DNA from 2 places in the Aeribacillus pallidus genome. Region 1 is predicted to be linked to the other one. Evidence: a T-box and tRNA genes for the amino acid it is inferred to sense, from the RefSeq annotation. Region 1 holds a T-box; the other holds one or more tRNA genes.
What was found. A T-box is a leader RNA that pairs with one kind of tRNA and senses whether it is charged. The one in region 1 lies ahead of serS (serine--tRNA ligase), so its partner is inferred to be a tRNA-Ser.
Positions count from the first base shown of each region.

Region 2: it encodes a tRNA-Ser, which carries the amino acid that the T-box ahead of serS (serine--tRNA ligase) is inferred to sense. The anticodon was not compared.

Region 1 covers NZ_JBCNBW010000024.1:8,128-14,987, forward strand. Annotated here, with positions in the region: gene serS (serine--tRNA ligase) at 45-1,328, opposite strand; T-box leader at 1,381-1,599, opposite strand; gene pdxT (pyridoxal 5'-phosphate synthase glutaminase subunit PdxT) at 1,652-2,242, opposite strand; gene pdxS (pyridoxal 5'-phosphate synthase lyase subunit PdxS) at 2,255-3,136, opposite strand; gene ABES52_RS06210 (D-alanyl-D-alanine carboxypeptidase family protein) at 3,272-4,624, opposite strand; gene guaB (IMP dehydrogenase) at 4,765-6,231, opposite strand; gene ABES52_RS06220 (YaaC family protein) at 6,340-6,860, shown strand, end outside.
Region 2 covers NZ_JBCNBW010000057.1:116-5,021, reverse strand. Annotated here, with positions in the region: gene ABES52_RS12360 (globin family protein) at 1-80, shown strand, start outside; gene sigB (RNA polymerase sigma factor SigB) at 58-858, shown strand; gene ABES52_RS12350 (Tex family protein) at 972-3,152, shown strand; gene cmpA (cortex morphogenetic protein CmpA) at 3,170-3,283, opposite strand; gene ABES52_RS12340 (SprT family protein) at 3,376-3,831, shown strand; tRNA gene ABES52_RS12335 (tRNA-Asn) at 3,963-4,037, shown strand; tRNA gene ABES52_RS12330 (tRNA-Ser) at 4,043-4,135, shown strand; tRNA gene ABES52_RS12325 (tRNA-Glu) at 4,161-4,232, shown strand; tRNA gene ABES52_RS12320 (tRNA-Asp) at 4,275-4,350, shown strand; tRNA gene ABES52_RS12315 (tRNA-Gln) at 4,377-4,451, shown strand; tRNA gene ABES52_RS12310 (tRNA-Lys) at 4,672-4,747, shown strand; tRNA gene ABES52_RS12305 (tRNA-Leu) at 4,755-4,836, shown strand.

The sequences.
Region 1 (6,860 bases):
AAATTTTTTAACAATTCAACCTAAAAAAGAGACTAGTCCAAAGACTAGTCTCGAGGTTTAATCACTTCAATGCCGCCCATATAAGGACGTAATACTTCTGGAATCACGACACTTCCGTCAGCTTGCTGATAGTTTTCTAAAATAGCAGCTACCGTACGACCAATTGCTAAACCAGATCCGTTTAGGGTATGAACATGCTCTGGTTTACCGTTTGGTTCACGACGGAAGCGAATGTTCGCCCGTCTTGCTTGGAACGCTTCAAAATTGCTACAAGAAGAAATTTCGCGGTACGTATTATAGCTTGGAAGCCATACTTCAATATCGTATTTCTTTGCCGCAGTAAAGCCTAAATCCGCTGTACACATACTCATTACACGATACGGCAATCCAAGAAGCTGAAGCACTTTTTCCGCATGTCCTGTTAGTTTTTCAAGCTCATCATAAGAATCTTCTGGTTTGACGAAACGAACAAGCTCTACTTTATTAAATTGATGTTGGCGAATTAGTCCTCGTGTATCTCGACCCGCAGAACCTGCTTCTGAACGGAAGCATGCGCTATACGCTGCATAGCTAATCGGTAAATCATCACCATTTAAAATTTCATCGCGATGTAAGTTCGTCACAGGAACTTCAGCCGTTGGAATTAAGAAATAATCCTCTTTTTCAATTAAAAACGCATCTTCTTCAAACTTTGGTAACTGACCTGTACCTGTCATGCTTGTCCGGTTTACTAAGTACGGTGGTAACACTTCTTGATAGCCGTGTTCATCAATGTGTAAATCTAACATAAAGTTAATTAATGCCCGTTCTAATCGAGCACCTAATCCTTTGTAAAAAACAAAGCGGCTTCCAGTTACTTTAGCAGCTCGTTCAAAATCTAAAATACCTAATTCATCTGCAAGATCCCAATGCGCTTTCGGTTCAAAATCAAAAGTTGGGATGTCTCCCCATTTACGAACTTCCACGTTATCGTCTTCAGACTCCCCTACTGGAACGCTTTCATGAGGAATATTAGGGATAGACAATAACAGTTGTTCTAATTCTTCCTCAACATCGCGTAATTTTTCATCTAACTCTTTAATCTTTGCACCTACTTCACGCATTTCAACGATCAAATGTTCAGCATCTTGCTTTTCACGTTTCATTTGCGCAATTTGCTGAGACACTTCATTACGTTTCATTTTTAACTGTTCGGTTTGAACAATTAACTCCCGTCGCTCTTTATCTAAGGCCTCAAATTTTTCAAAATCCGTTAAATCTTCTCCGCGATATTTGAGTCGTTCTTTCACTTCTTCAAAATTTGCACGTAAATACTTAATGTCTAGCATGCCAACTCCTCCTTTTATTAATAAAATTAAAAAAGCCCCCATCCCTAAATATAAAAGGGACGAGAGCTACCCGCGTTGCCACCCTCATTGAACATAGCACACTAGCTACGTTCCACTTCATTGGATAACGGCTACAACCGGAAGTACTTACTTGAAACCGTTCGGTACTTCACTCGAGGATGGATTCACAAGGTTCATTCACCGGTTCACACCCCCCACCGGCTCTCTTGAGAACGAAACACTTGCTACTAGTTCCTCTCATCGATTTAACACCATTCATTTTGCTTTAAATGTACAATAAGTTTAAACAGTTTTCAACCATTTTATGCTAGTTGTTTTGATTTTGCCTCTTCCACCATTTGAATAAAGTACTTTATAAAACGCTGGTCATCCGTTAACTCTGGATGAAACGAGCACCCTAAAAATTGCCCATCGCGTGCTGCTACAATCCGATCTTCGTATTTCGCTAACACTTCGACGTTTTCCCCTACTTCAACGATATGGGGAGCTCGAATAAATACAGCCGTAAATGATTCGCCGATACCACGAATCGGTATATCCGCTTCAAAGCTTTCGCGTTGACGACCGAACGAATTTCGTTCGACCGTAATATCCATTAATCCTAAGTGAGGCTCATCGTAACCGACGATGTTTTTCGCGAGTAAAATTAATCCTGCACACGTACCAAACATCGGTTTGCCTTTCGCCGCAAAATCTTTTAACGCATCCATAAAGTCGTATTTGTCAATAAGTCTTCTCATTGTTGTACTCTCGCCACCTGGAAGAATGAGCCCATCTATTTCATCTAATTGCTCTTTCCGTTTAATGACAACGGCTTCCGCTCCCGCTTCTTCAATTGAACGAACGTGCTCGCGAACAGCACCTTGAAGTCCTAATACACCAATTTTCACCATATCAACTTCTCCTTACCAGCCACGTTCTTGCATGCGAGATTCAGGTGTAAGCGAAGAAATTTCAATTCCTTTCATCGCTGTCCCTAGTCCTTTAGAAAGGTGAGCAATTAACTCATAATCTTCATAATGAGTTGTTGCTTCCACGATAGCTTTTGCGTATTTCGCTGGGTTTTCGGATTTAAAAATACCAGAACCAACAAACACGCCATCTGCTCCTAATTGCATCATTAATGCCGCATCCGCAGGAGTTGCTACACCACCTGCAGCAAAGTTAACGACTGGAAGACGACCAAGACGCTTAATTTCTAAAAGCACATCGTAAGGAGCACCTAGTAATTTTGCTTCTGTCATTAGTTCGTCTTCGCTCATGCTTACCACTTTACGAACTTGTGCATTCACTTTACGCATATGACGTACTGCTTCTACAATATTTCCAGTACCAGGCTCACCTTTTGTTCGTAACATGGACGCGCCTTCACCGATTCGGCGAGCAACTTCTCCTAAGTCTCTACAACCGCACACAAATGGTACAGTAAATTCTTTTTTGTTAATGTGGAACTCTTCATCAGCAGGTGTTAAAACTTCACTTTCATCGATGTAGTCAACACCCATTGCTTCTAGCACGCGAGCTTCGACAATATGGCCAATACGCGCTTTCGCCATAACAGGAATGCTTACTGCATTCATTACCTCTTCAATAACACGAGGATCCGCCATTCTCGCTACGCCACCAGCGGCACGAATATCAGCTGGAACACGTTCAAGTGCCATAACCGCTACCGCACCAGCTTCCTCAGCAATTTTTGCTTGTTCCGCATTGACAACGTCCATAATGACGCCGCCTTTTTGCATTTCCGCCATCCCACGCTTTACTCGATCTGTACCCGTTTTCACGTGAATTCCCCCTTCTATTTCAAACATTCAGATAACGCCAAGGAAAAATAAAAAAAAATCACCAAAAAATTGTTTTTCCCTCATGCTAAATAAACAACAAAAAAGGTCTCCTGTCAAGACAAGGAGACCTTGCAATTAAAACCAACCTTTCACCGTATCGGTTACTCCATTCCAAATATCACCGAAAAAACTGCCGATTGCCCGCATCATGAGGACAAACCAATTTGCTTTTTCGACTTGATTAGAAGTTACTACATCCACTTGCTCCAGTTTTCGTCCTTCGTCGTATAGATAACTATATTTATCAGAACCCGTATAATCATAAGTGAATGTTCCAACGGTTGCTCCTTTTTCAACAGGGGCCTCTAATTGGCCTTCTTCATTTAATGCGTTTTTGTCAATTACCAATTTTGGTTTGTATAAGTCTGTTTCCCCATTTTTGACGAGAACTTTTAACGGCTCTTTTGTCTTAATAGCTACTTCTTTTTCTTTTCCTTTTACGACTGGTAGTGTTTTATGATCTTTTAATTGATAACCAGATGGATACAATTCTTGAACGGAAAAGTTGCTAAAAGCGTAATTAAACATTTTTTTCGTTTCATCAAAACGAGCTTTATAGCTTCCTTTACCGTCTGGTGTTTTTGCATTCATCACAACTGTAATGTAACGAATGCCATTTCGCTCAGCAGTCCCTGTAAAACAGTAGCCAGCTAAATCCGTTGTTCCTGTTTTAATGCCGTCTACCCCTTCATATCCGTACACTAACGAAGGAAGCATCCAGTTCCAGTTTTGCATATCAATCTCATCGTCAGTACCTTCACGGAATTTCTTTTTCGGGATACTTGCTGTTTCTAACACTTCTGGGAAACGGTTAATGAGCTGATAAGCTAATTTAGCTGTTGCCCGAGCTGACATGACGTTCTCATCTTCTGGGCCTGTTCCTTCCGGGTGCATGCCTTTTAAATCACGGTTGTTTAAACCAGTAGAATTGACAAATTTATAATCTTGAAGGCCTAATTCACCCGCTTTTTCATTCATTAATTTTACAAAATTTGATTCAGACCCGGCAATTACTTCTGCTAAAGCAATCGTAGCGCCATTGGCCGAATAAATCACCATTGCTTCGTACAGTTCACGTACGGAATATTGTCCATCTCGTCTTAACGGAACATTGGACAAATTACGATCTTGGGATACTTGATACACATATTCACTCACATTGTACATTTGATCCCATGTAACACGGCCTTCTTCAATCGCTTCTAACAGCAAGTATTCCGTCATCATTTTCGTCATACTTGCAATACCTAATACCGTATCAGCATTTTTCTCATACAGCACTTTTCCAGTTGTCGCTTCCACTAAAATCGCCGCATCTGCGTTAACATCTAAAAAGTCCGTTGTTGCGGCTTTTGTCGAAATTTGAAACAAGTTAGAAAGTAACAAGATAGTAAGTATACTTGCCACATACTTACGAAGTCGTTTCATACTATGTAAGACCTCCACCAATTTTTATCCACTTCAGATATTTTAACATACGATTTCCAGTATGAATAGATAGAGGATAGACCTACATTTCAAAAAAGAGGCAGGAAAATGGGGCTAGATTCCCACTTCCTGCCTACTGATTAAGAAAGAGAGTAATTCGGCGCTTCTTTCGTAATTTGGACATCATGTGGATGACTTTCTCGTAAACCTGCCCCAGTCATTCGAATAAATTGAGCATTTTCACGTAAATCATGTAAATTTTTCGCTCCACAATATCCCATACCAGAACGAAGTCCACCTACAAGCTGATAAATGGTATCAGCTAATGGCCCTTTATATGGAACGCGTCCTTCAATACCTTCTGGAACAAACTTTTTCGTATCCTCTTGGAAATAACGGTCTTTTGAACCTTTTTCCATCGCTCCAACTGAACCCATACCACGATATACTTTAAATCGACGACCTTGATAAATTTCTGTTTCCCCTGGACTTTCGGACGTACCAGCTAATAGACTACCTAGCATTACCGCATGTCCACCCGCTGCTAACGCCTTAACAATATCTCCGGAATATTTAATTCCACCATCCGCGATAATTGCTTTTCCATACTTACGAGCTTCTGTTGCACAGTCGTAAATCGCTGTAATTTGTGGCACACCTACACCAGCTACGACACGTGTCGTACAAATTGAACCAGGTCCAATTCCCACTTTAATAATGTCTGCACCTGCTTCAATTAATTCTCTTGTCGCTTCAGCTGTTGCTACATTTCCTGCAATAATGTTTAATTTTGGATAAGCTTCGCGAATTGCTTTGACCGTATCAATAACACCTTTGGAATGACCATGTGCCGTATCGACAACAATGACATCCACATTGGCTTTAACAAGCATTTCAACCCGCTTCATCGTATCTTTCGTAACACCAACAGCGGCCCCGCATAGCAATCGACCATGTTCGTCTTTTGCAGAATTCGGGAACTCAATTACTTTTTCAATATCTTTAATCGTAATAAGGCCTTTTAAAACACCATTTTCATCGACAAGCGGAAGTTTTTCGATTTTATATTTTTGTAAAATCCGTTCAGCTTCTTCTAAAGTTGTTCCAACTGGAGCTGTAACTAGATTTTCTTTTGTCATGACATCTGATATTTTGATGGAGTAGTCTGAAATAAAACGTAAGTCACGATTTGTAAGAATTCCAACTAATTTTTGTTCCTCTTCATTATTTACAATTGGAACACCTGAGATGCGATATTTCCCCATTAGATGCTCAGCATCATACACTTGATGCTCTGGTGTTAAGAAGAACGGATCGGTAATAACACCACTTTCAGACCGCTTAACTTTATCTACTTGTTCGGCTTGTTGTTCAATACTCATGTTTTTATGAATAATTCCTAGTCCACCTTGTCTTGCCATCGCAATGGCCATTTCTGCTTCGGTAACAGTATCCATACCTGCACTAATAATAGGGATGTTTAATTTTAACGTATCAGTCAATGAAACTTGAAGGTTAACATCACGAGGTAGTACCTCAGACTTGGCTGGAATTAACAATACATCATCGAAGGTAAGACCTTCTTTCACAAATTTTGTCTCCCACATTTTTTCGTCCTCCTACTCCAAAATATTATTAGTAGGTTATCAATTGGATAAAATACTGTCAAGAACATGGGGATAAGTTTGATTTTTCAAATAATTTCGGAGGTGCATATGTACACTTTTATGAATCCTTGGAAGCATTTGACCTACTTCCAAAACGCAGAGTTTGCCCAACAATATTTATACCGTTTATACAATGAGCTAGAAGTGGTAGACGCAAGCGAGAAAAGTTATCGAAATGCAATCCCCTTTATGTATTACTTGGAAAATGGTGAAACATACTTCCAATATAGTAAAATTATCCCTTTAACTCTGCAGCCGATTTTACTCTTTTATGGATTGGTCCACTTAATAAAAGCGTGTGTTTTAACAGTCGATCCGTTTTATCCTCATACCACTTCTGTTTTAGCCCACGGCTTGTCTACAAGAAAAAAGAAAAAACAGCAATATTTGTTCTTAGAAGATGAAGTAAAAATTCAAAAGAACGGTTTATTTTCTTATGCAAATTCAATAATGTTTCACGTGAAACATTTGGAAGGCCAAAAGCTTGTCATGCAAGATTTATTACGTCAAATTCCCGAGCTATCCGACACCTTCTTCACATTGTTAGGGGAACAAACATTTTTTACTGT
Region 2 (4,906 bases), on a different contig from region 1:
TAATATTATCTAATTACCAAAATTCAGGGGAAAAGTATGCTGAAAAGGTGGAGAGGAATGCCAAAACCATCTCAACCTAAACAACCAACAAAAGAGGAGATTAATAGTTGGATTATTAAGTACCAACAGTATGGTGATGAAGAAGCACAAAATCGAGTTGTTATGCATTATAAAACGATGGTGGAAGCCATTGCGAGAAAGTATTCCAACGGTAAATCGTATCAAGAAGATATTGCCCAAGTAGGAATGGTTGGACTACTGGGAGCGATTCAACGTTTTGACCCTTCTGTTGGGAAGAGCTTTGAGGCGTTCGCCATTCCGACTATCATCGGCGAAATTAAACGGTATTTACGTGATAAAACGTGGAGTGTTCACGTCCCTCGTAAAATAAAAGAATTAGGCCCGAAAATTAAATCAATGGTTGAACGGTTAACAATTGAGCTACAACGTTCGCCGAAAATTGAAGAAATTGCTGAAGAATTACAAGTTAGTGAAGAAGAAGTACTTGAAGTGATGGAAATGGGAAAAAGCTATCAAGCGTTATCTGTCGATCATGTCATTGAACCTGATTCAGACGGTAATGCGGTCACGTTGTTAGATGTGGTAGGAAAACAAGATGAAGGGTATGAAAAAGTCACGCAACGTATCGTTTTAGAACAAGTGTTGCCGATTTTAGACGAGCGTGAGCGACTTATTATACATTATACGTTTATTGAAAATTTAAGTCAGAAAGAAACGGGAGAACGATTAGGAATCTCCCAAATGCATGTATCACGACTTCACCGAAAGGTTATTAAAAAATTACAAAATGCTATTTATTGTGATCAACTAACAAAGGAAAGGGCATCAATGAAATAAGAATTTAGCAAGCGGGAATAGAGGCTTGCAATGAGCAAGCTTTTTTCTTTTTTAAGCAGTTTGGGAATCATGTGATAAAATGGATAAGAATACGAAGTGTTGGAGGAACGAATGTGGAAGTAACAGTAGATGTAAAAAGTGAGTTGTTAAAACAAGTAGCGAAAGAGTTAAAGCTATCTGAAAAAAGCGTTCAAAGTGTTATTACTCTTTTAGAAGAAGGGAATACCATACCATTTATTGCTCGTTACCGAAAAGAAATGACCGGGGCGCTAGACGAAGTACAAATTAAATCAATCGCCGATCGCTTTCACTACTTGCTTCATTTAGAAGAGCGAAAAAATGAAGTTCTTCGTCTTATTGAAGAACAAGGAAAGCTCACTGATGAACTTCGTAAGCAAATTGAACGTGCTGGAAAGCTACAGGAAGTTGAAGATTTATACCGACCGTTTAAGCAAAAACGGCGGACAAAAGCAACAATCGCGAAAGAAAAAGGATTGGAACCATTTGCTCAATGGATGATGACGTTTTCGACCAATGAAGATATTCACGAAAAAGCAAAGCTCTTTTTGAATGAAGAAAAAGAATTGGTTTCCATCGAGGATGCCATTCAAGGGGCGCAAGATATTATTGCGGAATGGATTTCCGATGATGCATCCGTTCGGCAATGGATTCGGGATCATACGTATCGCCATGGTACCATTCATTCTACGGTGAAAAATGAAGAAATCGATGAGAAAAAAGTGTACGAAATGTATTACGACTATGAAGAACCAGTGGCAAAAATTGTGCCACATCGGATTTTGGCATTAAATCGTGGTGAAAAAGAAGACGTGTTAAAAGTTTCGATTCGTCCTAATACCGAGGCTATTATCCATGAATTACAACAGCGCTTTGTTAAAAATGATCAATCATCAGCTACACCTTATGTGCAAGAAGCGATTGTTGATGGATATAAACGGTTAATTCAGCCATCCATCGAGCGCGACATCCGTAATGAGTTAACCGAGAAAGCGGAAGATCAAGCCATCCACATTTTCGCGGAGAACTTGAAAAAATTATTACTTCAACCACCGATTAAAGGAAATATTGTATTAGGAATTGACCCAGCTTATCGAACAGGGTGTAAATTAGCCGTTGTGGATGAAACAGGAAAATTGTTACATATTGATGTTATTTATCCGCATCCACCAAAAGCAAAAGTCGAAGAAGCGGTCGAAAAATTACAACACGTGATTAAATCTTATCAAGTGAAAGTAATCGCTATCGGAAACGGAACCGCTTCTCGAGAAACCGAGCAATTTGTTGCAGATGTATTAAAGCAAATCGGGGATGATATTTATTATTTAATTGTCAACGAAGCGGGGGCCAGTGTGTACTCAGCTTCTGAATTAGCCCGGGAAGAATTCCCGACTTTACAGGTAGAAGAAAGAAGTGCGGTGTCAATTGCTCGCCGTCTGCAAGATCCGCTAGCGGAATTAGTAAAAATTGATCCAAAATCGGTTGGGGTAGGTCAATATCAGCATGATGTCTCACAAAAAAAATTATCTGAATCCCTAACGTTCGTTGTCGAGACTGTCGTTAACCAAGTAGGAGTCAATGTTAATACCGCCTCTCCATCTCTATTACAATACGTCGCAGGTTTATCCAAATCAGTAGCTAACAATATTGTGAAGCATCGAGAAGAAAACGGGAAATTTACGAATCGTAATCAACTGAAAACAATCCCACGGTTAGGGGCAAAAACATTTGAACAATGTATTGGCTTTTTACGCATCATTGATGGTGAGGAGCCGTTGGACCGAACACCGATTCACCCTGAAAATTATGAAGTGGTAAGAAAATTGTTAACGAAGCTAGATTGCACAACAGCTGATCTCGGTTCAGAAAAATTACAACATGCTCTTTCTTCCTATTCAGTAGAGCAACTAGCCGATGAACTTGAACTCGGAATTCATACGGTAAAAGATATTGTAGAAGCGTTACTAAAACCAGAACGTGACCCACGGGATGAACTGCCAAAACCGCTCTTAAAGAAAGATGTATTAACATTAGATGATTTAACAGTTGGTATGGAATTACAAGGAACAGTTCGCAATGTGGTCGATTTCGGAGCATTCGTAGACGTCGGATTGAAAAATGATGGGTTAGTGCACATATCCAAATTGAAAAAAGGATTTGTAAAGCATCCGCTTGATGTAGTTTCTGTTGGGGATGTTGTCACCGTTTGGGTGTTAGATGTAGATAAACAAAAAGAGCGTGTAGCCTTAACAATGTTGCCACCAAACGAACAATAAGAAGAAAACGCTGCTTTTTATGAGCAGTGTTTTCTTCTATAATAATACCAGCATTGATTTAATAACTTAATTTGGTATCGATTTTTTTCAAAAAATGCGCGCCGAATTTGATTTTGAAACCAAGTAGGCATCTGTTATACCTCCTCGTTTATCTGCCCAGTTAATTATTAATTTATGTCTTGAAAGCTTGTTCCGTTCAAACTTTTGGGAAAGGGATATGTATATGACGAACGAAGAGTTACAACAATTAGTTGAAACGATTTCCAAAACTTACTTCGGAAAAACTTTTAATCATCAAGCAACATTTAATCCCCGATTACGCACAACAGGTGGACGGTACTTATTAGCTACTCATAATATTGAAATTAACCGAACATATTATGAGGAGTATGGACTAGATGAACTAATTGGTATTATTAAACATGAGCTTTGTCATTATCATTTACATTTAGAAGGGAAAGGGTATCGGCACCGAGATCGTGATTTTAAAGAATTGCTTCACCAAGTTGGTGCACCTCGATATTGTACTCCGCTTCAATCGGCCAAAATTTCTGTAAAAAAAATACAAGTTTATCAATGCACAGAATGTCACACATTGTTTCATAGGAAAAGAAGAGTGAATACAAACCGCTTTGTTTGTGGAAAGTGTAGAGGAAAGATTATGAAAATAGATCGTTGACATACATATGATTGTGTGATAAATTTCTATACCGATATAAAAAAATCCTGACGAGAAAAAGTAAAAAAGTAGTTGACAGGCTTAGGTTGTGTAAATATAATTTAAAGAGTCGAAAGCATTAATAACCTCGTTCCGCAGTAGCTCAGTGGTAGAGCATTCGGCTGTTAACCGAACGGTCGCAGGTTCGAATCCTGCCTGCGGAGCCATCTTTGGGGAAGTACTCAAGTGGCTGAAGAGGACGGTTTGCTAAACCGTTAGGTCGGATTGTTCCGGCGCGCGGGTTCAAATCCCGCCTTCTCCGCCATGTGAGGAACCAAAGCTAAAATTTTGGCCCGTTGGTCAAGTGGTTAAGACACCGCCCTTTCACGGCGGTAACACGGGTTCGAATCCCGTACGGGTCATTCATATTTTTATACAGAAGGAGAAATCCTTCTTTCTTTTATGGTCCCGTGGTGTAGCGGTTAACATGCCTGCCTGTCACGCAGGAGATCGCGGGTTCGATTCCCGTCGGGACCGCCATTTATTTTATAAGTATTTTTAAGTGTTGGGCTATAGCCAAGCGGTAAGGCAACGGACTTTGACTCCGTGATGCGCTGGTTCGAATCCAGCTAGCCCAGCCAATTATAATAATTGAGCCATTAGCTCAGTCGGTAGAGCACGAATGAATAGACATCGTAGCGTTACATCGAGCGCACCACTCGAGCCGCATCTTGAGAAAACTTTCTGAGAGTGGGGCGTCAATAAAAGCTGCGAGTTGTACCGCTCGAACTACAACTTGAATGAACTTACTGAGAGCGGGACATCGACTTTGAGAATTTAATGATAACCAACAATATATTTGAGCCATTAGCTCAGTCGGTAGAGCATCTGACTTTTAATCAGAGGGTCGGAGGTTCGAGTCCTCCATGGCTCACCAGTTTTATGCGGGTGTGGCGGAATTGGCAGACGCACCAGACTTAGGATCTGGCGCCGCAAGGCGTGGGGGTTCAAGTCCCTCCACCCGCACTTAAAAATTTTTTAAAAGTAGTTGACATTCTTTGATTACAATGTATAATAGAGTTTGTCGCTGTTAATG